3 regions of the Pseudomonas sp. R151218B TE3479 genome follow, and region 2 is predicted to be linked to each of the others. Evidence: predicted binding sites of a transcription regulator. Region 2 holds the regulator's gene; each other region holds the start of a gene.
The links. The regulator FliA, encoded in region 2, starts transcription of late flagellar genes. The targets are predictions, from matches to a motif close to CTAAAGTTTNNNNNNNNNNNGCCGNTAA.
Positions count from the first base shown of each region.

Region 1: the regulator FliA is predicted to act here: its motif matches at 4,806-4,833, upstream of flgM (flagellar biosynthesis anti-sigma factor FlgM).
Region 3: the regulator FliA is predicted to act here: its motif matches at 5,618-5,645, upstream of motA (flagellar motor stator protein MotA).

Region 1 is NZ_JBRJHV010000001.1:5,962,580-5,970,432, reverse strand. Features, by position in the region: gene AB7M32_RS26000 (sensor histidine kinase) at 1-22, shown strand, start outside; gene AB7M32_RS25995 (glutamine synthetase family protein) at 362-1,603, shown strand; gene AB7M32_RS25990 (MFS transporter) at 1,674-3,035, shown strand; gene AB7M32_RS25985 (flagellar brake protein) at 3,098-3,844, opposite strand; gene AB7M32_RS25980 (flagella synthesis protein FlgN) at 3,937-4,404, opposite strand; gene flgM (flagellar biosynthesis anti-sigma factor FlgM) at 4,452-4,769, opposite strand; gene flgA (flagellar basal body P-ring formation chaperone FlgA) at 4,942-5,706, opposite strand; gene AB7M32_RS25965 (chemotaxis protein CheV) at 5,785-6,711, shown strand; gene cheR (protein-glutamate O-methyltransferase CheR) at 6,770-7,597, shown strand.
Region 2 is NZ_JBRJHV010000001.1:2,776,487-2,784,339, forward strand. Features, by position in the region: gene flhA (flagellar biosynthesis protein FlhA) at 1-384, shown strand, start outside; gene flhF (flagellar biosynthesis protein FlhF) at 396-1,745, shown strand; gene fleN (flagellar synthesis regulator FleN) at 1,861-2,691, shown strand; gene fliA (RNA polymerase sigma factor FliA) at 2,688-3,431, shown strand; gene AB7M32_RS12435 (chemotaxis response regulator CheY) at 3,599-3,970, shown strand; gene AB7M32_RS12440 (protein phosphatase CheZ) at 3,989-4,774, shown strand; gene AB7M32_RS12445 (chemotaxis protein CheA) at 4,805-7,057, shown strand; gene AB7M32_RS12450 (protein-glutamate methylesterase/protein-glutamine glutaminase) at 7,106-7,853, shown strand, end outside.
Region 3 is NZ_JBRJHV010000001.1:1,637,212-1,645,064, forward strand. Features, by position in the region: gene serB (phosphoserine phosphatase SerB) at 1-136, shown strand, start outside; gene AB7M32_RS07290 (molecular chaperone) at 322-2,079, opposite strand; gene asd (archaetidylserine decarboxylase) at 2,268-3,131, opposite strand; gene AB7M32_RS07300 (rhodanese-like domain-containing protein) at 3,151-3,966, opposite strand; gene AB7M32_RS07305 (HDOD domain-containing protein) at 4,009-5,547, opposite strand; gene motA (flagellar motor stator protein MotA) at 5,714-6,565, shown strand; gene motB (flagellar motor protein MotB) at 6,569-7,615, shown strand; gene rsgA (small ribosomal subunit biogenesis GTPase RsgA) at 7,779-7,853, opposite strand, start outside.

The DNA of each region.
Region 1 (7,853 bases), 3.2 Mb from region 2:
GTTCCGGCTTTACTTGCCCTGAACATCCCCTCCATAAATCCTCTGCCACCACAAATCCCCTGTGGGAGCGAGCTTGCTCGCGATAGCGGTGCATCAGTCAACTCAATATTGGCTGGGCCGGCGCTATCGCGAGCAAGCTCGCTCCCACAGTCATATTGCATAAGATTTTAATTGCCTCCGGGCGCTTGATATTCCGAACAGCCGGAGCCTATTTTGTACGGGTTGCCGTTCGCGGCTCGCACATAACAAGGATTGCGTCATGACGACCGATGGCCAGCGTTCACTCGCGCAGCGACTGACGGGCATTGATGAGATTGAATGTGTCACGCCGGATTTGAATGGCGTGCCGCGGGGCAAGGTGATGACCGCCGAAGGTTTCCTCGAAGGGCGGCGGTTGCAGTTGGCGCGGGGTGTGCTGCTGCAATGCATCATGGGCGGTTATCCGCCGTCGCGTTTCTACGGCAGTGATGATGGCGACCTGGCGCTGGTGGCCGACCCGAAACAGATCCACCGCCTGCCCTGGAGCCAACAGCCGCGGGCCCTGGCCATCTGCGACGCCGACGAACTGACCGGTGAAAGCTCCCGGCTCTCGACGCGCGGCCAGCTCAAGGCCGTGGTCGCACGCTATGCCGCCCTTGGCCTGGCGCCGGTGGTGGCGACCGAGCTGGAATTTTTCGTATTCGCCCCCAACTCGGACCCGACCCAGCCGTTCCAGCCGCCGATGGGCCTGGATGGACGTCGCGAAGACGGCCACTCGGCGTTCAGCGTCAGTTCCAACAATGGCCTGCGCCCGTTCTTCAGCGAGGTCTATGCCTGCATGGCGGCGCTGGGCTTGCCGCGCGACACCTTCATGCATGAAATGGGCGTGAGCCAGTTCGAGATCAATCTGCTGCACGGCGACCCGCTGTTGCTGGCCGACCAGACTTTCCTGTTCAAGCACCTGCTCAAGGAAGTGGCCCTCAAGCATGGCCTGACCGTGGTCTGCATGGCCAAGCCCCTGGCCCATACGCCGGGCAGTTCGATGCATATCCACCAGAGCGTCGTCGAGGCGGACAGCGGCCGCAACGTCTTCAGCGACGAAGCGGGCGAACCGACGGCCGCGTTCCGGCATTTCATCGGGGGGCAACAGGCTTGCCTGGCGGACTTCACCGCGTTGTTCGCGCCGAACGTGAATTCCTACCAGCGGTTGTGCCATCCGTTCGCCTCACCGAACAATGCCTGTTGGTCCCATGACAATCGTTCGGCCGGGCTGCGGATTCCCGCCAGTTCACCAGTGGCTCGTCGGGTCGAGAACCGCTTGCCCGGAGCCGATGCCAACCCCTACCTGGCGATTGCCGCCAGCCTGGCTGCCGGTTTGTATGGGATCGAACAGCGCCTGGAGCCGAGCGCGGCGATCCAGGGTGAATTCGAAGTGCCGGATAATCTGTCGCTGCCATGTACCTTGCATGCCGCCCTGGAACGTCTGAAGCGTAGTCATCTGGCGAAGGAACTGTTTGGCACGGAGTTCATCGAAGGCTACATCGCTTCCAAGACCCTGGAGCTGACCAGCTTCTTCGATGAAATCACCCCCTGGGAGCGACGTGTCCTGGCGGCCCAGGCATAAAGAACCGCCGCATTCGGGCTATCTTCAACGGATAGCCACTACTCACCTCAAGGAGCCGCTCGGAACGCCGATGCGCCAAATCTGGAAACCTTTTCGAGCGCTTTATTTCGCCTCGCTGATGATGTTGATCGGCTCGGGCCTCTTGAGTACTTACCTGGCCTTGCGCCTGGCCGCCGACCATGTGGACAGCCTCTGGGTCGGTGCGCTGATGGCCGCCAACTATTTCGGCCTGGTGCTGGGGGGCAAGATCGGCCACCGGCTGATCGCCCGCGTCGGGCACATCCGCGCCTATTCAGCCTGCGCCGGGATCGTAGGGGCGGCGGTGCTGGGCCATGGCCTGGTGGACTGGCTGCCGGCGTGGATCGTGCTGCGGATGATTGTTGGCCTGGGCATGATGTGCCAGTACATGGTCATCGAGAGCTGGCTCAATGAGCAGGCCGATGCCAAGCAACGTGGGGTGGTGTTCAGCGGCTATATGATCGCCTCGTACCTGGGGCTGGTGCTGGGGCAACTGATCCTGGTCATGCACCCGGCCCTGGGCTTGGAGCTGCTGATGCTGGTGGCGCTGTGCTTCGCCCTATGTCTGGTGCCGGTAACGCTGACCCGGAGAATTCACCCGGCGGCGCTGCATCCGGCGCCCATGGAGCCGCGTTTCTTTATCAAGCGTGTGCCGCAGTCGTTGAGCACGGTGTTGGGTTCCGGGCTGATCGTCGGCTCGTTCTATGGTTTGGCACCGCTGTACGCCTCCCAGCAGGGCCTCTCGACCGAGCAGGTCGGTCTGTTCATGGGGAGCTGCATCTTTGCCGGACTGTTGGTGCAGTGGCCGCTGGGCTGGCTGTCTGACCGCTACGACCGGGCGCTGCTGATTCGCTGCTTTGCGCTGGTCCTGGCGATTTGTGCGCTGCCGTTGGCGATCCTGCCGGCGGTGCCGCTGGAGGTGCTGTTCGTCGCCGGGTTCTTCTGTTCGCTGGTGCAGTTCTGTCTGTATCCGCTGGCGGTGGCGTTTTCCAACGACCACGTCGAAGCGGATCGAAGGGTGTCCCTGACCGCGATGCTATTGGTGACCTATGGCGTTGGCGCCAGTATCGGGCCGTTGGTGGCGGGTGTGCTGATGAAGATGTTCGGAAGCCAGATGCTCTACGGCTTTTTCGCCTTCTTCGCCCTGGTGCTGGTGTGGCGGATCCGGCCGAAAGCGGTGACCAACCTGCATCAGGTCGATGACGCACCGCTGCATCACGTGGCGATGCCGGACAGCATGTCGAGTTCGCCTCTGGTGGCGTGCCTCGATCCGCGGGTGGATGAACAAGTGGTGCAGGAGCAGATGCAGGCACCGGCCAGCCCGGAGGTGGAGCCCGAGCCCACCCCTGAGACCGTGGCTGAAGATGACGCCGAGGCGCCTGAGCCCCCCAGCTTTACCCAGGCCAGGCCTTGAAGCGGACATAAAAAAACGGGCAGTCACCGCAAGGGACTGCCCGTTTTTTCATGGCTCGACCATCAGAGGTCGTCTTTATCGAAGCGCCGGGCTTCGCGCTGGAGCTGGTAGACGAACCGCTCGACCTGTCGTTGCACCAGGCCGCTGATGTTGTGGAAGCGTACGCCGGCGAACGTGGTGTTGAATCTTTCTTCGAAATGCAGGTAACGCAGCTCGACCGGGGCGATCATGTTGCCAAACGGCAGGGCCGCGATGAAGCGCTCGTACACCTGGCCCAATTGCAGGCGTTGGGTGATGTCGCCGTCGAAACGCAGCTTGCAACCGGTAGCGGAAATATCCAGCAGCTTGCCCTCCACGGGAGACTTGAGCTTGTCGCCACCCAGTTCAACGCTCACCAGTTGGGCCAGTTTCAGGGCGGCGCGGAAGGCGTTGCGACGCTGGTGGTAGACCACTTCGTCGGGTAGGGCGCCGCGATAGCAGCGACCGTCGCTGGATTCATCGATGGTCAGTGGGCCCTTGCCATCCCAGGCGATGCGCACGCCGTCATGGAAACCTTCGACGCGAAACGGCTCGCCGGCCAGCAGGAAACGCTCGCCGTCCCGGGGAATCATTTCATCCAGGGCGATGGAGTTGGTCTCGCGGTCGACATTGACCAGATAGCTCTGGAAGCGCTGGGTACGTTCATGGAAGGTAATGATCAGCGGGTCGTGGCTATCTTGCAGCATCCGCAGGTTGCCAGAAATTTCCAGGGGCGTGGTGAGGACCTTGGGGGGCTGCGGAGCGTCATCCGCGTTTGAGGCATTGAACACGGTGGGTCAATCTCCAGGCAAAATACGACTACGAATGGCCGGCATTTTGCCAGCATGTATCGCGCGTTGATAGAGCGAAGGCATTGTTCGTTTCATGCCTGGCTGAGCGGACGGTGCTTGACCATTCGGGCCGTCGAACCGCTGGCGTCATACAGCGTCGGGATCTCGCCGCCGTTGAGAATACGCAACTGGTTGGCGGTGGCGGCCTGCTGCATCTGGATCGACTGGCCGTTGCGGGCGTTGGTCGCCTGGCATTGGGCGAGCAGGTCGTTGAGTACTTTGCTCTGGGACCGCAGCTGATCGCCGATGGTCGACTGGGCGGCCAACTGCTCAAGGCCGTCATGACTGGCGGGCAGGTTGAGGCTGGCGAGGATCTCGCTGCGCTTGCGGCCATGCTGGTCGAGCAAGATGATCAGTGCCTGTTTCTGTGCCAGGATAGTTTCCAGCAAAGGCATGTCACGACCGTGCAGTGCCACGGATTCGGCCTGCAATAGCTCCAGCAGTTGTTGCGCTGGAACGAAGTCGTCAATGATCAGTTGCAATAAATGAGTGTCGTGCATGGCTGGCCTTGGGTCTTAGCGTCCAAAAGCCTGGCGCAGGCGGCGGCCTAGCGCTGGGCTTCGAAGTTGAGCAGTTTGCTGGCTACGCGGTTGCTGTCGACTTTGTAGCTGCCATCGGCGATGGCTGCTTTCAACTCGGCCACGCGGGCGTTGTCGACGACAGGTTGATCGCGCAGCTTGTCAGTGAGCTTCTGCAACTGCTGAGCCTCATTGCTGAGGTGTACCGACTCCCCGTTGCTGACCTTTTCGGCTGGCGTGGACACCGGTGCGGATTTGTCGGTTTCGACGGTTTCCTTGGTGGCGCTGGTACGCGTAGTGCCTGTCAGCGGTGAAGAGCTGTTTAAACGATTGAAATCGATGACCATGGTAAAAAACCTCTGGGTATTTGGACGCTTGCCATGTTTTCGGCCATTCCCAAAAAAACTTTAGGCTCATTTATTCAATGAACGTGCGCACGTCTGCGCTTGCCTTTGCGTAAGGCACAGTCTAGGGAACACAGGGATCAAGCGCCAGCTTTCTACCTCCTTTACCGGGTCATTACATCGCCACTTCCACTTGGCCTGGGGCCATCACTTGCGCTTTGATGACGCGCTGGGAATTGAGGTTTTTTACCCGTATCTGTTCACGCATGCCGCCGTTGGACAGGGCCTCGCCGGGCATCCGCACGGCCAGTGAGCCGCTGCGGGCGGTGATGACCACCTGGTCGCCCTTGCGGACCACCTCGGCCTGTTCCAGGTGCACCAGCGTCACGACCTGGTCGGCGACCATTGGTCGGACAAGTTTCTGCCCGATGGCCTGATCGACAGAGGTCAGGAAGCCTTGGGTGATCTGGCTGATGTCCCGTTCGCGCAACATCACGTCCTGGGGCTCGACGATCCCGGCCCGCTTGAGCGGACGCGTGGTGGTGACAATTTCCCGGAACAGGCGCACTTGAGCGGGCACGAACACCGTCCAGGGCGCGGCGCTGTCGCAACGAACCTTCACCGTGACGCGGCCCAGGGGCCGGGCCGGGCTCTCCAGCGAAGCAGTCAATTCCTTGTCACACATGGGCATGCGCAAGCGCGGGTCGAGCTGGTTGACTTCGATTTCGTAACGACCTTCGGTTTGACTGGTTGCCAGGTAGTCTTCTACGGTGAATTCAAGAAAGCCCTGAGTGACGCCGATAAGGAGATCAGGCAAGGTAACCGGAGCCGCCGCAAGGGCAGGACCGCCCGAAGTGAACAGGCAGGCAGCCAGCAGTGCACCGAGCCAGTGGCGGCAGTGAGTGGTCAGGCGTCGAGAAAATGTCGTTTGTGCGTTCATGCCGGTTCAATAGCAAGCCCCGTGCCGTTTAGTGATGAATGCGCGTCGGACACTTTAGCGTTAGGTAGGAGTCAGGGCATGGCGGGAGTAATGGATTCGGTGAACCAGCGCACTCAGCTGGTCGGTCAGAATCGCCTGGAGCTGTTGTTGTTCCGTCTCGACGGCCAACAAATGTACGGGATCAACGTATTCAAGGTCCGCGAGGTGCTGCAATGCCCCAAGCTGACCCTGATGCCCAAATCCAGCCCCGTCGTGTGCGGTGTGGCCAATATCCGGGGTGCGACCATCCCGATTCTCGACCTGGCGATGGCGACCGGTTCCGGTCGGTTGCTGGACCAGAGCAATCCGTTCGTGATCATCACCGAGTACAACACCAAGACCCAGGGGTTCCTGGTGCGCTCGGTGGAGCGCATCGTCAACATGAACTGGGAGGAGATCCATCCACCGCCCAAGGGCACCGGCCGCGACCATTACCTGACGGCAGTGACGCGGGTCGACAACCAGTTGGTGGAAATCATCGACGTGGAGAAGATCCTCGCCGAAGTGGCGCCCACGCCGGAGGCGATTTCTGCGGGGGTGGTGGACGCCGAGACCCAGCACAAGGCGATTTCGCTGCGGGTGCTGACTGTCGATGATTCGTCGGTGGCACGTAAGCAGGTGACCCGTTGCCTGCAAACGGTCGGTGTGGAAGTGGTGGCGTTGAACGATGGGCGGCAGGCGCTGGATTACCTGCGTGCGCTGGTCGACGAGGGCAAGAAGCCCGAAGAGGAGTTCCTGATGATGATCTCCGACATCGAGATGCCGGAGATGGACGGGTACACCCTGACCTCGGAAATCCGCAGTGATCCGCGCATGCAAAAGCTGCACATCATCTTGCATACTTCGTTGTCCGGGGTTTTCAACCAGGCGATGGTCAAGAAGGTCGGTGCCGACGATTTCCTGGCGAAATTCCGTCCCGATGACCTGGCGTCCCGGGTGGTCGATCGGATCAAGGCAGCAGAATAAAGTAAAGGTCGGGTGCGTTGTGCGCCCGGCAAGTCAACACGATGAAAGAGGCGGTATCTTGTCTACGGGTAATTTGGATTTCGAACAGTTCCGGGTCTTCCTGGAAAAAGCCTGTGGCATCTTGCTTGGTGAAAACAAGCAATACCTGGTGTCGAGCCGTCTCAATAAATTGATGGAGCAACAGGGCCTCAAGTCATTGGGCGAGCTTGTGCAGCGTATCCAGACCCAACCGCGCAGCGGCTTGCGCGAGATGGTGGTGGACGCCATGACCACCAACGAAACCCTGTGGTTTCGGGACACCTATCCGTTCGAGGTGCTGAAGAACAAAGTGCTGCCGGCCGCCATCAAGGCCAGCCCTGGTCAGCGCCTGCGGATCTGGTCGGCGGCCTGTTCGTCGGGGCAGGAACCCTATTCGCTGTCGATGTCCATCGATGAGTTCGAACGCTCCAACCTGGGCCAGTTGAAAGGCGGCGTGCAGATCGTTGCCACGGACCTGTCCGGGACCATGCTCAATAACTGCAAGACCGGCGAGTACGACAGCCTGGCCATCGGCCGTGGTTTGTCGCCGGACCGGCTGCAACGCTACTTCGACCCGAAAGGGCCGGGCAAGTGGGTGGTCAAGGCACCGATCAAGAGCCGGGTGGAGTTCCGCTCGTTCAACCTGCTGGACAGCTACGCCAGCCTGGGCAAGTTCGACATCGTGTTTTGCCGCAACGTGCTGATCTACTTCTCCGCCGAAGTGAAGAAAGACATCCTGCTGCGCATCCACGGCACGCTCAAGCCGGGCGGCTACCTGTTCCTTGGCGCCTCCGAGGCGTTGAACGGTTTGCCGGACCATTACCAGATGGTCCAGTGCAGCCCGGGGATCATCTACCAGGCGAAGTGATTGGCCTGGATTGTCAAAAAAAAGCGGAGTCCCAAGGGGCTCCTTTTTTTTGCCTGCCAGCCAGGACCATCTCCTGTGGGAGCGAGCTTGCTCGCGATAGCGGCGGCACATCCAAAATCCATGTCCCTGACAGACCGCTATCGCGAGCAAGCTCGCTCCCACATTTTGACTCGCGTCGCCTGATGAAAGCGGCAGAAAAGCGGCAGAAAAGCGGAAACCCGTTGCCGCTTTTCTGGCATTGCCGCTTTGCCGGTGC
Region 2 (7,853 bases):
TTGGTGGCTGCGGTTCGGGTCGGCGTGTCCCGCGCAATCGTCCAAAGCATTGTAGGCACTGAGTCTGAGCTGCCTGTGATCACCTTGGAGCCAAGGTTGGAACAGATATTGCTCAATAGTCTGCAGAAGGCAGGACAAGGCTCGGAAGAGGGTGTTCTGCTGGAGCCAAGCATGGCCGAGAAGCTGCAGCGTTCGCTGATCGAAGCAGCCCAGCGGCAGGAGATGCAAGGCCAACCGGTGATCCTGCTGGTGGCCGGTCCGATTCGCGCGATGCTCTCGCGATTCGGTCGCCTCGCGGTCCCGGGGCTGCATGTGTTGGCGTACCAGGAAATACCGGACAACAAGCAAGTGACCATCGTTGCGACAGTAGGGCCCAACGGCTGAGGTAGTGGTTTATGCAAGTGAAGCGTTTTTTCGCCGCCGACATGCGTCAGGCCATGAAACTGGTTCGTGACGAGCTGGGCGCTGAAGCAGCCATCATTGGCAACCGTCGTATCGCCGGCGGTGTCGAGCTGACGGCGGCCCTGGATTACAAACTGTCTGCGCTGGCCCCGCGGGTTCCGAACATGGAACTCGAAGACGAGCTGCGCAAGACCCAATCGCGCATCGCCAGCGCCCAGGCCGAACTGAGCCTGCGCAGCAGCGAAGGCGAGGGTGCCGCGGGCACCAATCGTCAATTGTTCGCCGGCCAGCCGCTGACCGCGGGCCTGCCGTTGACCGCTGCCGAGCCGCTGATCGAGCAGGCCCAGGCCGAACCGCGTCGTCCTGAGCCGGCACCCGCCGCGCCTGCCCGCGGGCTCGACCCGCGCGCCCTGGACTCGATGCGCTTCGAACTCAACAGCCTGCGCGAACTGATGGAAGTCCAACTCGGCTCCCTGGCCTGGAATCAGCTGCAAGGCAGCCGTCCGGCCCAGGCCAACCTGTGGCGTCGCCTGCAACGCATCGGCTTGTCCGGCCCGTTGTCCCGGGACCTGCTGGCGCTGATCAATGGTATCGAAGAGCCTCGCCAGGCCTGGCGCATGTTGCTGGCGCACCTGGCGCGGATGATCGCCACGCCGGAAGTCGAGCCGCTGGAGGAGGGCGGGGTGATTGCCATGGTCGGTCCTGCCGGCATGGGCAAGACCACCACCCTGGCCAAGCTCGCCGCCCGTTATGTACTCAAGTACGGCGCCCAGAGCATCGCCCTGGTGAGCATGGACAGTTTCCGCATCGGTGCCCAGGAACAACTCAAGACCCTGGGCCGGATCCTCAATGTGTCGGTGACTCATGTGGATCCGGGCCAATCCCTGGCCCAGGCGCTCGAGCCGCTGCTGCGCAAGCGCGTCGTGCTGATCGATACCGCAGGCCTGCAAGCCAGCGATCCGGCCCTGCGCATGCAGCTCGAAAGCCTGGCCGGACGCGGTATCAAGTCAAAAAATTATCTCGTGTTGGCAACCACCAGCCAGAAACAGGTTCTAACCGCCGCATACCACAGCTACAAGCGCTGCGGACTGGCTGGCTGCATCCTGACTAAGCTGGACGAAACGGCAAGCCTGGGCGAGGTGTTGAGCCTGGCGATCGGTCATGAACTGCCGGTGGCCTACCTGACCGATGGGCCGCGGATCCCGGATGATTTGCATCTGCCGCGCCGTCATCAACTGGTCAGCCGTGCCGTGAGTGTGCAAATGCAGGAAGAACCCAGCGAAGAAGCCATGGCTGACATGTTCGCTGACATCTACCACAGCCCGACCAAACAGGTCGGCTGAGGTAATCATGAATATTTTTTGTACCTACATCGATGGTCTGCCATGCATTGTTCCTTATGCGAACGCGCAGCCAGTAATGTGGCCTCCGTCTAAGAAGACAAGGTAAAGAACGAACATGGGCAGCATGCATCCCGTACAGGTGATCGCGGTGACCGGCGGCAAAGGTGGCGTCGGGAAGACTAACGTGTCAGTGAACTTGTCCCTGGCTCTGGCAGAGCTTGGCCGACGGGTCATGCTGCTGGACGCCGACCTGGGCCTGGCGAACGTCGACGTGCTGCTGGGGCTTACCCCCAAACGCACCCTGGCGGACGTGATCGAGGGCCGTTGCGAACTGCGCGACGTGCTGTTGCAGGGGCCGGGCGGGATTCGCATCGTGCCGGCTGCCTCCGGTACCCAGAGCATGGTTCACCTGACCCCGGCCCAGCACGCGGGCCTGATCCAGGCCTTCAGCGACATCGGCGACAACCTCGATGTGCTGGTGATCGACACCGCGGCCGGCATCGGCGACTCGGTCGTCAGTTTCGTCCGCGCCGCCCAGGAAGTGCTGCTGGTGGTCTGCGACGAACCGACGTCCATCACCGACGCCTACGCCCTGATCAAACTGCTGAACCGCGACTATGGCATGAACCGCTTCCGCGTCCTGGCCAATATGGCCCAGAGCCCGCAGGAAGGGCGCAACCTGTTCGCCAAGTTGACCAAGGTCACCGATCGTTTCCTGGACGTCGCCCTACAATACGTCGGCGCCGTGCCGTACGACGAAAGCGTACGCAAGGCCGTCCAGAAGCAACGTGCCGTTTATGAAGCTTTTCCTCGTTCCAAATGCGCGCTGGCGTTCAAGGCGATCGCCCAGAAGGTCGATACCTGGCCACTGCCGGCCAACCCCCGCGGGCATCTGGAATTTTTCGTCGAGCGTCTTGTGCAACAAACAGCAGGGCCCGTGCTATGACAGCCAGCGGTTACAACCATCTCTACAAAAAATCGGCACGGGACGCCCAATACGAATTGATCGAGCGTTATGCGCCACTGGTCAAGCGTATTGCCTACCACTTGCTGGCGCGGTTGCCGGCCAGTGTCCAGGTGGAGGACTTGATCCAGGCCGGCATGATCGGCCTGCTTGAAGTGTCGAACAAATACGACGCCAGCAAAGGTGCCAGTTTCGAGACTTATGCCGGTATCCGCATTCGCGGGGCGATGCTCGATGAAGTCCGCAAGGGCGATTGGGCGCCGCGTTCGGTGCACCGCAATACCCGCATGGTCAGTGACGCGATTCGGGCAATTGAAGCGAAAACCGGGCGTGACGCTAAAGATCATGAAGTTGCGGCCGAACTCCAGTTGAGTCTCGACGATTATTACGGGATTTTGAACGATACCTTGGGCAGTCGCCTGTTCAGTTTCGACGACCTGTTGCAGGACGGCGAACACGAAGGGCTGCACGAGGATAACGCGAGTGCTCACATGGAGCCGTCGCGTGACCTGGAAGATGAACGTTTCCAGAGTGCGCTGGCGGATGCGATTGCCAATTTGCCGGAGCGTGAGCGGCTGGTCTTGGCGCTGTACTACGACGAAGAGCTGAACCTCAAGGAAATCGGTGAGGTCCTGGGGGTCAGCGAATCGCGGGTCAGCCAGTTACACAGCCAGTGCGCGGCCCGTTTGCGGGGGCGTTTGGGGGAGTGGCGAGCGCGTTGACAGGCAGTGTGGGGACACTGCGACGAGGCTGGCCTGGCAGGTGCTGCGCCAGTCTCCATCCGTTGTGCTCCAGACCGTTGTCGAGTGTTGTGCCGGATTTGATTGAAATGGCGCGTCCAGGTGCTGGGCGCGTTTAAGACTGCTTGGAGGTCGAATTGGACAAGAACATGAAAATCCTCATCGTTGATGACTTCTCAACGATGCGGCGGATCATTAAAAACCTGTTGCGTGACCTTGGGTTCACCAACACGGCCGAAGCAGATGACGGGACCACTGCGCTCCCGATGTTGCACAGTGGCAACTTCGATTTTCTGGTCACCGACTGGAACATGCCGGGCATGACCGGTATCGACCTGCTGCGCCAAGTGCGTGCCGACGAAAAACTCAAGCATCTTCCGGTGCTGATGGTCACTGCCGAAGCCAAGCGCGAGCAGATCATCGAAGCGGCCCAGGCCGGTGTGAACGGCTATGTGGTCAAACCCTTCACGGCCCAGGCGTTGAAAGAGAAGATCGAAAAAATCTTCGAACGCATCGGTTAACGGCGCCACGGGGGAGCTATGGACAACGAATCTTCAATGGGCGATTTCGAATCGACCCTGAAAAAACATGCCCGCGAACTGGTCGACAGCCTTGAAAAAGGCCGCTTTGGCGATGCGGTTCAAATGATCCATGAGCTCAACCAGACCCGTGACCGCGGTCTGTATCAGGAAGTGGGCAAGCTCACGCGTGAACTGCACAGCGCGATTGTCAATTTCCAGATCGACCCGCACATGCCGCAGGCCGAGGAAGTCTCGCAGATCACCGACGCCACCGAGCGCCTGGGGTATGTGGTCAAGCTGACCGAAGCCGCGGCCAACCGCACCATGGACCTGGTGGAGAGCGCAACGCCGCTGGTCAATGGCCTGAGCGAAGACGCCCAGGCCTTGAGTACCGACTGGGGCCGGTTCATGCGTCGTGAAGTCGGTGCTGAAGAGTTTCGGGAGCTGGCCCGTCGGGTCGACGGTTTCCTGACGCGCAGCAGCACCGAGAACCGCGCCGTGGCAAGCAACCTCAACGACATTCTGCTGGCCCAGGACTATCAGGACCTGACCGGTCAGGTGATCAAGCGCGTGACCCAGTTGGTCACCGAAGTTGAAAGTAATCTGCTCAAACTGGTGTTGATGGCCAGCCAGGTCGACCGCTTTGCAGGTATCGAACACGACCGTGAAGCGATGCTCGCTGAAAAAGATCCACAAAAACATCTCTCTCAGGGTGAAGGTCCGCAAATTCATGCCGATAAAAGAGAAGACGTTATGTCCGGTCAGGACGATGTGGACGATTTGCTGTCCAGCCTTGGATTCTGAGTTTTAGCCCTGTTTTAGGAGCAGCCATTAATGAGCTTCGGCGCCGATGAAGAGATCCTTCAGGATTTCCTGGTTGAGGCCGGCGAGATTCTAGAGCAACTATCCGAACAACTGGTCGAGCTGGAAAGCCGACCTGATGATGCGGATCTGCTCAATGCAATTTTTCGCGGTTTCCACACTGTAAAAGGAGGCGCCGGCTTCCTCCAGCTCAACGAGCTGGTGGAGTGCTGTCACATTGCCGAGAACGTGTTCGACATCCTGCGCAAGGGTGAGCGTCGTGTTGACTCGGAGTTGATGGACGTGGTGCTCGAAGCGCTGGATGCGGTCAACAGCATGTTCAGCGAAGTGCGCGAGCGCTCGCCGATTACCCCTGCTACCCCTGAGTTGCTCGCCGCGCTGGCACGCCTGGCCGAGCCGCAATCGGCTGACGAAGCGGCGCCGGTTGCCGAAGCGGTGGTTGAAGAGCCGGTCGCCGAAGAATCGGGTGACATTACCGATAATGAGTTCGAACAGCTGCTGGACTCCCTGAATACCGTCAAGGCCCAGGCCGAGGCGCCGGCCGCTCAGGTCGCACCTGCTGCGCAGGGCGCCGGGGCTGGCAGCGATGAAATCACCGATGCCGAGTTCGAGTCGCTGCTCGACCAGCTTCACGGCAAGGGCCAGTTCGCGCCGGATGCGGTCGTTCCGCCGACGGCCCCCGCCGCCCCGAAAGCGGCTGGCGACAGCTCCGACATCACCGACGACGAATTCGAAGCGTTGCTCGACCAGTTGCACGGCAAGGGCACCTTTGCCGTTGACGCGCTGGATTCGGCCATCGCTTCGGCGCCGACGCCGGCCAAGCCTGCCGCCGCTGCCGCTGGCAGCGATCTGATCAGCGACCACGAATTCGAATCGCTGCTCGATGAGCTGCATGGCAAGGGCAAGTTCAGCGAAGTCGGTACGGCGTCTGCCGCGCCTGCCGCCACCGCGGCGGCACCGGCGGCCAAGGCTGCTGCGCCCAAACCCGCAGCCAAGGCACCGGAACCCAAGGCCGAGCCCGCCAAGCCTGCCGCTGCCGCCCCGGCGCCAGCCCGGGCTCCGGCGGCTGCGCCAGCGGAAAAACCGGCCAGCGAAGCCGAGACCACCGTTCGGGTCGACACCGCACGCCTGGACGAGATCATGAACATGGTCGGCGAACTGGTGCTAGTGCGTAACCGTCTGGTGCGCCTGGGTCTCAACAGCCAGGACGAAGCCATGTCCAAGGCCGTGTCGAACCTCGACGTGGTCACGGCCGATTTGCAGACCGCGGTCATGAAGACCCGGATGCAGCCGATCAAGAAAGTCTTCGGGCGCTTCCCGCGCCTGGTTCGCGACCTGGCTCGCCAGCTCAAGAAAGAAATCAACCTGGAACTGGTGGGTGAAGAGACCGACCTCGACAAGAACCTTGTCGAGGCCCTGGCCGACCCGCTGGTCCACTTGGTGCGCAACGCGGTCGACCACGGCATCGAGTCGCCGGAAGAACGCGAAGCCTCGGGCAAGGTCCGCAGCGGCAAGGTGATCCTGGCCGCCGAGCAGGAAGGTGACCACATCCTGTTGTCGATCTCCGACGACGGCAAAGGCATGGACCCGAACGTGCTGCGTTCCATCGCGGTGAAACGCGGCGTAATGGACAAGGATGCCGCCGACCGCCTGAGCGACACCGAGTGCTACAACCTGATCTTCGCCCCGGGTTTCTCGACCAAGACCGAGATTTCCGACGTTTCGGGCCGTGGCGTGGGCATGGACGTGGTGAAAACCAAGATTTCCCAGCTCAACGGTTCGATCAACATCTATTCGACCAAGGGCCAGGGCTCGAAGATCGTCATCAAGGTCCCGTTGACCTTGGCGATCATGCCGACCCTGATGGTGATGCTGGGCAACCAGGCCTTCGCCTTCCCGCTGGTCAACGTCAACGAGATCTTCCACCTCGACCTGTCGCGCACCAACGTGGTGGACGGCCAGGAAGTGGTGATCGTACGGGACAAGGCATTGCCGCTGTTCTACCTCAAGCGCTGGCTGGTCAGCTCCGCAGCTCATGTGGAGCAGGGCGAGGGCCATGTGGTGATCCTTTCGGTGGGCACTCAGCGGATCGGCTTCGTCGTCGACCAGTTGGTGGGCCAGGAAGAAGTGGTCATCAAGCCGTTGGGCAAGATGCTCCAGGGCACCCCGGGCATGTCCGGCGCCACCATCACCGGCGACGGCCGCATCGCGTTGATTCTCGATGTGCCAAGCATGCTCAAGCGTTACGCCGCCCGGCGTATTTGATTCTGGAGGGGGGCGGCCCAGAGCCGCGCCTCGTCTAACGGAGTGTTTATGGTAGTTAAAGTCCTGGTGGTGGACGATTCGGGTTTTTTCCGTCGCCGCGTCTCGGAAATTCTTTCGGCGGACACGAGTATTCAGGTCGTCGGTACCGCGACTAATGGCAAAGAGGCGATCGATCAGGCCCTGGCACTCAAGCCGGACGTGATTACCATGGACTACGAGATGCCGATGATGGACGGCATCACGGCCGTGCGGCATATCATGCAGCGCTGCCCGACCCCGGTGTTGATGTTTTCGTCCCTGACTCACGAAGGCGCCCGGGTAACCCTCGATGCGCTGGACGCCGGGGCGGTGGACTTCCTGCCGAAGAATTTCGAAGACATTTCGCGCAACCCCGACAAGGTCCGGCAGTTGCTGTGCGAAAAGGTCCACAGCATTTCCCGCAGCAATCGTCGTGTCGGTGCCTACAGCACTCCGGCGCCGGCCCCGGTTGCGGCGCCAAGCCCTGCGCCAGCGCCGACGGCATCGGGCAGCTTCAATCCGGCCCCGGTACGCAGCGCCCCGGCACTTGCGCCGACGCGTTCGGCACCTGCCAGTGCAACGTCGCCGGCACCCAAGCGCAAAGCCTACAAGCTGGTGGCGATCGGTACGTCCACAGGCGGCCCGGTGGCGCTGCAACGGGTCCTGACCCAGTTGCCGGCCAACTTCCCGGCTCCCATCGTGCTGATCCAGCACATGCCCGCGGCGTTCACCAAGGCGTTTGCCGAGCGTCTGGACAAGCTGTGCAACATCAGCGTCA
Region 3 (7,853 bases), 1.1 Mb from region 2:
GGCGATCGCGGGCCTGGGCGTGGCATTCCGCGCCAAGCCGCTGGTCAAGCAGTCGGCCAGGCAAGCGATTTCCACCCTGGGGCTGGATGGGGTGTTGTACCTGCTGGGCTTCAGGGATCGTGACGGGCAGCTCTGATTCGAGTCTGTCGCAATCTTTTGGAGGCATTCACCTGTGGCGAGGGGATTTATCCCCGCTGGGCTGCGAAGCAGCCCCAATACAGTCAACTCCAGCCAGCCTGACACAACGAGGCATTAGGTTTTGGGGGCTGCTGCGCAGCCCAGCGGGGATAAATCCCCTCGCCACAACGGGTTGTGTGCGGTTCAAAGCGATTTCCACAACGAATCAAAATTCCCTTCCTGGTCGCCGCTCTCTTCGGTGGCTCCCGAGTCTTCCGGGTGATAGGAAAACTGGTTGAAGCTGTGGGTGCTGGTCACTCGACGGTCCAGGCCGGCGCGGCGTTCCTGGCCGTTGGTATTGATCAACACCCGCTGGCCTTCCTGGAAGGGCAGGCGTGGGGCGATCATGGTCGGGGGCAGGTCAATGGCGCTGATCTCTGGCAGCAACAGCCCGCGCAGATAGTGACCGTGCTCGTTTTCCCGGACCAGTTGCAGCCCGCAAGGCTGGGCATGGGGGGCGACCAGTTCGATGCCCATTTGCATGGCGCCGTTGCGCACTTGGCGGATCCAGCGCACCACGGCGACGCTCCAGGCTTGGTCGCTGCTGTCGCGGATGCCGATCATTTCCCCGGCTTGCAGTTGTTCCGGCACCTCCTTGGGCCAACCGAGGCAATAGCCGCCAGGACTGTGGTTGATGATCGGCAGGTCGTAGGTGGGGAAGTGATGCTGGTTGTCGGAGCTGGTGCCATCGTCATCGGCCGGGTTGACCGGGTACTCGATTTCTTCATAGGGCAGCAGGTCGCTGTCGCCGGCGGGCGCGGCGTCGAACGCTTGCTTCCAGGTGTCGTTTGTCTTGCTCGGCGAGGCTTCGAAGCGGGCCTTGCGGGTGGCGGGGCTTTTCAGTATTTCATTGAACGAGCGCTCGCCGCCAAGGTAGTAGTGCAGCGCACTCATGCCCACGCATAGGGTCAGCGTGCCGTTGCCCTCGGTGCGCTGGAAGCTGCGTTCAGCCGCTTCGCCCCAGGCGGCTTGCAGGTGATGCAAAGTGTCGGCGCTCATGCCACCAGGGACTGGCAACGTATTATCGGCAGGTTGTTCCAGGTGAGTGGCGATAGCACGCACCAGTGACTGGGGATCGAAGCCCTGCAAGGTTGGCTGCTGTTCGGCCCGGAACTTGGAACGGTAGCGTGGCCCGACATCCAGCTCTGGAGCGACTGCGAACAGGCTGCTGGCAGCGGTGGCAGGGTCCAGCTTGACCCACTGGCTCCAGGATTCGAGCACTTCGGTCAGTCGCCCGATCTGGCTCTGGCGCAATTGATTGCTGCGTGACGCGCCCAGCAGCAGCGCGACGACATAGGTTTGCTCGGCGTTCAATTGATGAACCTGGCTGGCCAGCTCGTCGCTCACGCTCAGGTGTTGCAAGCGGTGCAGGCAGGCGATCCGGTACAACTGATGCAAATCGAGCCACAGCCCCTCGGGCACTGGGCTGTACAGCTGGCTGGCACGCAACAGCGGGCCGTTGAGGGCATGCATCGCCCGTTGCAGCGCGGTGCTCAGCAGGCGGGCCCGGTCCTTGGTGTATTTCGACGCGATACGCGCCACGATCTGTTTGTAGCCCATCGCCAGTTGGGTTTGCAGGGCCTGGCACAGGTTGACGATCTTGCGCGAGCGATCATCCAGCACGATGGCCTGTTGCAGGAAGTGCCGCTCCAGGTGCTTGCAGACGTAATACACCTCGGGCCGCAGCAGTTCGAGCAGTTGCAGGCGATTGTCGCTGGGCGTGAGCAGTTGGTTGAGCTCACCCAGGGCCTGGTACAACAGGCGGGCCGTTTCGCCGATGTTGGCCTTGGGCAGGTTGGCGATCCAGCGCTTGAGGTCCCGTGGCGTAGCATCGCAGAACGACAGGCGTGATTGTGTCGGGGTCAGGACGCGCAATAACTGGAGAGGGCTGGTCTCATTCATGCCGTGTACGGGCTCCGGCGGGAAATAAACGTGATGTTCCAACTCTAGCAGTTGTAGCCGAAGGAGGTGCGCTATCTATGCCGGATACCCTGTGGGAGCGAGCTTGCTCGCGATGACGCCAGGACAGTCGCCATCGAGGTGACTGTTACATCGCCATCGCGAGCAAGCTCGCTCCCACATGTGATCTTTTACTCAGCCTTTGGCAGCGCCAGGCCCTGGCCCATCTGCACTGGTGAGCCGGCTACCAGATCTTCGGCCCATTTCACCTGGCCTGGACCGAACAGTACGATGGCGGTCGAGCCCAGCTTGAAGCGTCCCAGCTCGGCGCCTTTTTCCAGATGGATCGGCGCACGGGCGGCTTCGTCATAGCGGAAGGTTTTCAGCTCACGCTTGGGTGGCGTCACCAGCCCGGCCCAGACGGTCTCGATGGAGGCCACGATCATCGCGCCCACCAGCACCACGGCCATCGGCCCGCGCTCGGTGTCGAAAATGCACGCCACGCGCTCGTTGCGGGCGAACAGCTCCGGAACGTTTTCGGCGGTGGTCTGGTTGACCGAGAAAATCCGCCCGGGAATGTAGACCATCTCCCGCAGGGTGCCGGCCAATGGCATGTGCACACGGTGGTAGTCCTTGGGGGACAGGTAGATGGTGGCGAAATCGCCGCCCATGAACGGCGCTGCGTTGGCCGCGTCACCGCCCAGCAGCTCCAGCACGCTGAAACTGTGGCCCTTGGCCTGGAACACCCGGCCGTGCTCGATCGGGCCGAGCTGGCTGACGGCGCCGTCGGCGGGGCTGAGGATCGCGTCCGGGGTTTCGTCCAGCGGCCGCGCGCCGTCTTTCAGGGCGCGGGTGAAGAAGGCGTTGAAGTGCTCATACGCGGTCAGGTCTTCCACCAGGGCCTGGGACATGTCCACTTGATAACGCTTGGCGAACCACGCGGTGAAGGCATTCTTGAACCAACGCACGCGGCATTCGGCAATGCAACCGGCCAACCGCGACAACAGGTGGTGGGGCAGCAGGTATTGAGTGAGGATGAACAAACGGTTTTTCATTAACTGTCCTTAAGAACCTTCAAAGCTCGATGGGCGTGTCGGGATGGTTGCCCCATTCGCCCCAGGAACCGGCATAGCCTTTGACTCGTGGATAACCGAGCGCCTTGGCCACCAGGTAGGTGAAGCCAGAGCGGTGGTGAGTCTGGCAGTGGGTGATGATTTCTTTGTCGGGCGTGATGCCCAATTGTTCAAGGATTTGCGGCATATCCTTGCGGATGCGCAGGTTGCGCGCCGGGTCCATGCCGGCTGTCCATTCGAAATTGACCGCGCCGGGAATGTGCCCGCCCCGGGCTGCGACGACTTTTTCGCCGGAGTATTCCAGCGGGCCACGCGCATCCCAGATGGCCAGGTCGGCGGCGCCGAGACGGCTTTGCAGGTATTCGCGGGTGGCGGTGGGGGCTTCGTGCAGCGTCAGGCTGACCGGGCCCGCGACGGGGGCAGGGACGTCGATGGACACAGGCAGGCTTTCGCCCAGCCACGACAGCAGGCCGCCGTCGAGGTAGTGGTAGTTCGAGTGGCCGATCACGTCCAGCAGCCAGATAAAACGCCCGGCCCAGCCGCCGCCTTCATCGTCATAGACCACATAGACCGCATCCGGATGGTGCCCGAGTTCGCCGAACAGGGCTTCCAGGTCGGCCTTGGCCGGCAGCAGGCCCGGCGCTGGCGGTTGGCCGAGCTGGGTGCGCTTGGGGTCGACGAAACGTGCGCCGGGGATGTGCCCGGTGCTGTAGCGCGCGGCGCTGGTCAGGTCCACCAGAATCAGTTCGCGGGCGGCGAGGCGCGGCAGCAGTTCGCTCGGCTCGATCACCAGCGGCAAGCCAGAGAAGTCAGGCATGTGAGGTCTCCAGGGGCGCAAAGGGAAAGGATTGTAGCAAGTTCAGCGACCGCGGTTGGTAAAGGTATGCAGGGCCCTTTCGATGCATTGCACGGTTTTGCCGAAGGCTTGCACGGTGATATCCGAGAACGGCCCGCCGCCCTGGTCCACCGCCACCAGCATGATCACCCGGCCATTGCAGGTCAGTGAGCGCAGCAGCAGGTGCTCACCCCGGAACAGGCTGCGTAGGCCCGGCGGCAGTAGTGCCGAAAACTGCGGGTTGTTGTCCGGGTTCAGGCGAACCTGGGCCTGCTGGGCCAGCAACCGTTGCAATATTTTGCTCTGGCTGATGGTAAAGCTCATGGCCGCGGCCTCCTTGGGCAGGCCGGCGGTCTGGTGTACGCGCACGCTGGTCTGGCTGCGGTCGGCCATCAGGATCATCACTCGGCGCATGCCACAGGCCACCAGGACGTCCCGTGCCGAGGTGGTCAGGTGCATGGCATTGCGGAAGGGGCTCGGCTCCACCAGCATGGCGGAGCATTGCTTGCGCCACTGGCTCAGGTCTTGGGCGCTGGGCGGAGCGGCGGGCAGCAAGCCGGGGTGGATTCGGCGACTGCCCGCGGGCCAGATCAACGCCACGGCTGGGTGCCAGAGGTCCGGCATGGCGTGATGATGGGCGCTGTTGGCCGCTTGTTGGTGCAGCTGTTGCTGGACCTCATCCATCGACATCTGCAGATACAAACTGGTGAGGTACTGCCAGCGTATGAGCGCGGGGCTGTCCCAGGCCTGTTGTGCGGCCAGTGCCAGGCCGTTGGCCAGCAACACGGTGTTGGCCGGCTGGTTGAGCCAGCGTCGCAGGGTCGGATCGTCGTCCAGGCGATTCTGCTGGCGCAGGGGGTGTTCGCTGTCCCGGGCGATGCGCAGGACTTTCACCAGCTCGCGGCGTTCATTGAGCAGCAGGCGGTACCCTTGTGCCACCCAGATGGGCAAGCGCCAGGTTTCCACCAGCGCCAGGCAGATTTCCAGCAGGCTGGCGCCGAACAGTTCGCGCTCCACCTTGGGCGCGGGCTCGCCTTTATGGATGACCCGCAATTCCCATTCCCCGAGCAAGCGCGGATGGGTCAGGGCCAGGGGCCAGAGCGGTGACAGGAACAACAGGCTGCCCCAGTGTATGTCTTGCCACAGCCGCGCCAGGCGGCTGGCAAAAAAACCATTGGCCTGTTGCGTGGCGTGCTGGCTGATCAACTGCAGCTGGCGCAAGGCGATGGGTATTTCATGCTCCGGCAACGATGGCAGGCGGGCGAGCAGTTCCTCGGTACGCTTGAGGCCGAGGCGGTTGATGGCCACTTCGAGGTTTTCCGCAGGTTCTGCAAGGCTGCCATGGGTGTGATGGTTGGCCTCGCGGATGACGCTCAGGGCCAGGGCGGGGCTGTCCTGCATCAGGTCGGCGATGTCGCGCAATGAGCGGCGGCTGTCGGCGAGGGCCTTGCAGACCAGGTCGTGGCTGGCCTGGGGCACTGGCAGATGCACGCCCTTGAGCAGCTTCACCCAACCTTCGAGAGTGGTCGGTCGGGGCGTTGGAAGCTTGGTTTCGTTAGTCATGGCTGGACGTGATCATCGTATGAATTCTCTACGCCCGGAACGGGGCAAATTGGCTTTTCGCCAGAACAGCCTATAGTCTGGCGCAGTTTTGCCGATAAGTAGAAGAAGAGATTTTTCAGCTTCCGAATATGACCTTGAACCCGACTTAAATAAGTACTTTCTATCTATGGCTAAAATTATCGGCATCATTGTCGTGTTCGCGAGCGTGCTCGGCGGATACGTGCTCTCCCATGGCAAGATTGCCGCCCTGATCCAGCCCTTCGAGGTATTGATCATCGGTGGCGCGGCCCTCGGTGCGTTTCTGCAGGCCAACCCTGGCTATATGACGATGCACGTGCTCAAGAAATCCCTGGGCATGTTCAGTTCGCGCTTTAGCCACACCTTCTACCTCGAGGTGCTGGGGCTGATCTACGAGATCCTCAACAAGAGCCGCCGCGAAGGCATGATGGCGATCGAAGGCGATATCGAAGACGCCGCCGCCAGCCCGATTTTCGCCAAGTACCCGGCTGTGCTCAAGGACGCCCGCATGACGGCGTTCATCTGTGATTACCTGCGCATCATGTCGTCCGGCAACATGGCGCCCCACGAGCTCGAAGGCCTGTTCGACATGGAGCTGTACAGCCTCAAGGAAGACCTGGAGCACCCCTCCCACGCGGTCAACGGCATCGCCGACGGCATGCCTGGCTTCGGTATCGTCGCGGCGGTATTGGGCATCGTGGTGACCATGGCGTCCCTGGGCGATGGCGACCAGAAATCCATCGGCCTGCACGTGGGTGCCGCACTGGTGGGTACCTTCTTCGGTATTTTGGCCGCGTACGGTTTCTTCGGTCCGCTGGCCCATTCCCTGGCCCATGATGCCAAGGAAGAGCTCAACGTCTACGAGGCCATCAAGGCGTCCCTGGTGGCCTCGGCCTCGGGCATGCCGCCATCGTTGGCGGTGGAGTTCGGTCGCAAGGTCCTGTACCCGGCGCACCGTCCAAGCTTCGCCGAGCTGGAACAAGCGGTTCGCGGTCGCTAAGTCATGGAAAATAACCAGCCGATCATCGTCAAGCGCGTCAAGCGCATCGCCGGCGGCCACCATGGCGGTGCTTGGAAAATCGCCTTCGCCGACTTCGCAACGGCGATGATGGCGTTCTTCCTGGTGCTGTGGTTGCTGTCCACGGCGACCCCGGAACAGAAGATCGCCATCGCCGGTTACTTCAAGGACCCGGTCGGCTTTTCCGAAAGTGGCACGCCCTACATCATCGACCTGGGCGGCTCACCGACCCTGGCCCCGGAAAACACACTCAACCCCGAGGTCAAGTCCCAGCCCCAGCCTGACAAGGTGACGGTGGATTCCGAGCAGGTCGAAGGCATGGCCGAACAGGTCGAGCGCGAGCGCCTGGAACTGCTGCTGCAGGAATTGCAGAACAAGGTCGAAGAGAACCCGCAACTGCAGAAATTCAAGGACCAGATCCTGTTCGAAATCACCCCGAACGGCTTGCGTATCCAGATCATGGACGCCGAGAACCGGCCGATGTTCGATTCCGGCAGCGCGCGCCTGAAGCCGTATTTCGAAGACATCCTGCTGGCCATGGCCGACACCATCAAGGCGGTGCCGAACAAGATCAGCATCAGTGGTCATACCGATGCCAAACCCTACATCGGCAAGGGTGACTACGGTAACTGGGAGCTGTCCGCCAACCGCGCCAACGCGGCCCGTCGCGCCCTGGTGGCCGGCAGTTATCCGGACGAGCAGGTGGCGCGGGTAGTCGGTTATGCGTCTTCGGCGCTGTTCGACCGCAAGGACCCGTTCAACCCGGTCAACCGGCGTATCGATATCGTGGTGTTGACCAAGAAGGCGCAGAAAGCCATCGAGGGTTCACAAACCGACGATCCGGCACCCGATCCGATCCCGGGCGAGGGCGCGCCGGGTGAAGTGCCTGCTCCGGCCGCCACACCTGGCGCGGCGGTCGATCCGAACGCGTTGCCGGCAGACCAGCAACCCGTGCCGGCCCATGAACTGCGCGAGCGGCTGAACCTGTTCGACGATGCCGCGCCCAAGCCTCCCGGAGCGCCGGCGCAGTGATCTGAAGGTTTGTCGATGGACCTGTGGCGAGGGGATTTATCCCCGTTGGGCTGCGTAGCAGCCCCCTATGCCTACAGGGGTACGAAAGGGAGGGGGGCGCTTCGCGCCCCAGCGGGGATAAATCCCCTCGCCACAACTGTGTCCGGCTTCCCTTCCTTTCAGCTCAGTAACTGCTTTCCGGCAGGCTGGCGATGATCGAGCGGTAGCTGTTCATCCGTTGCTGATGCACGCGACCTTC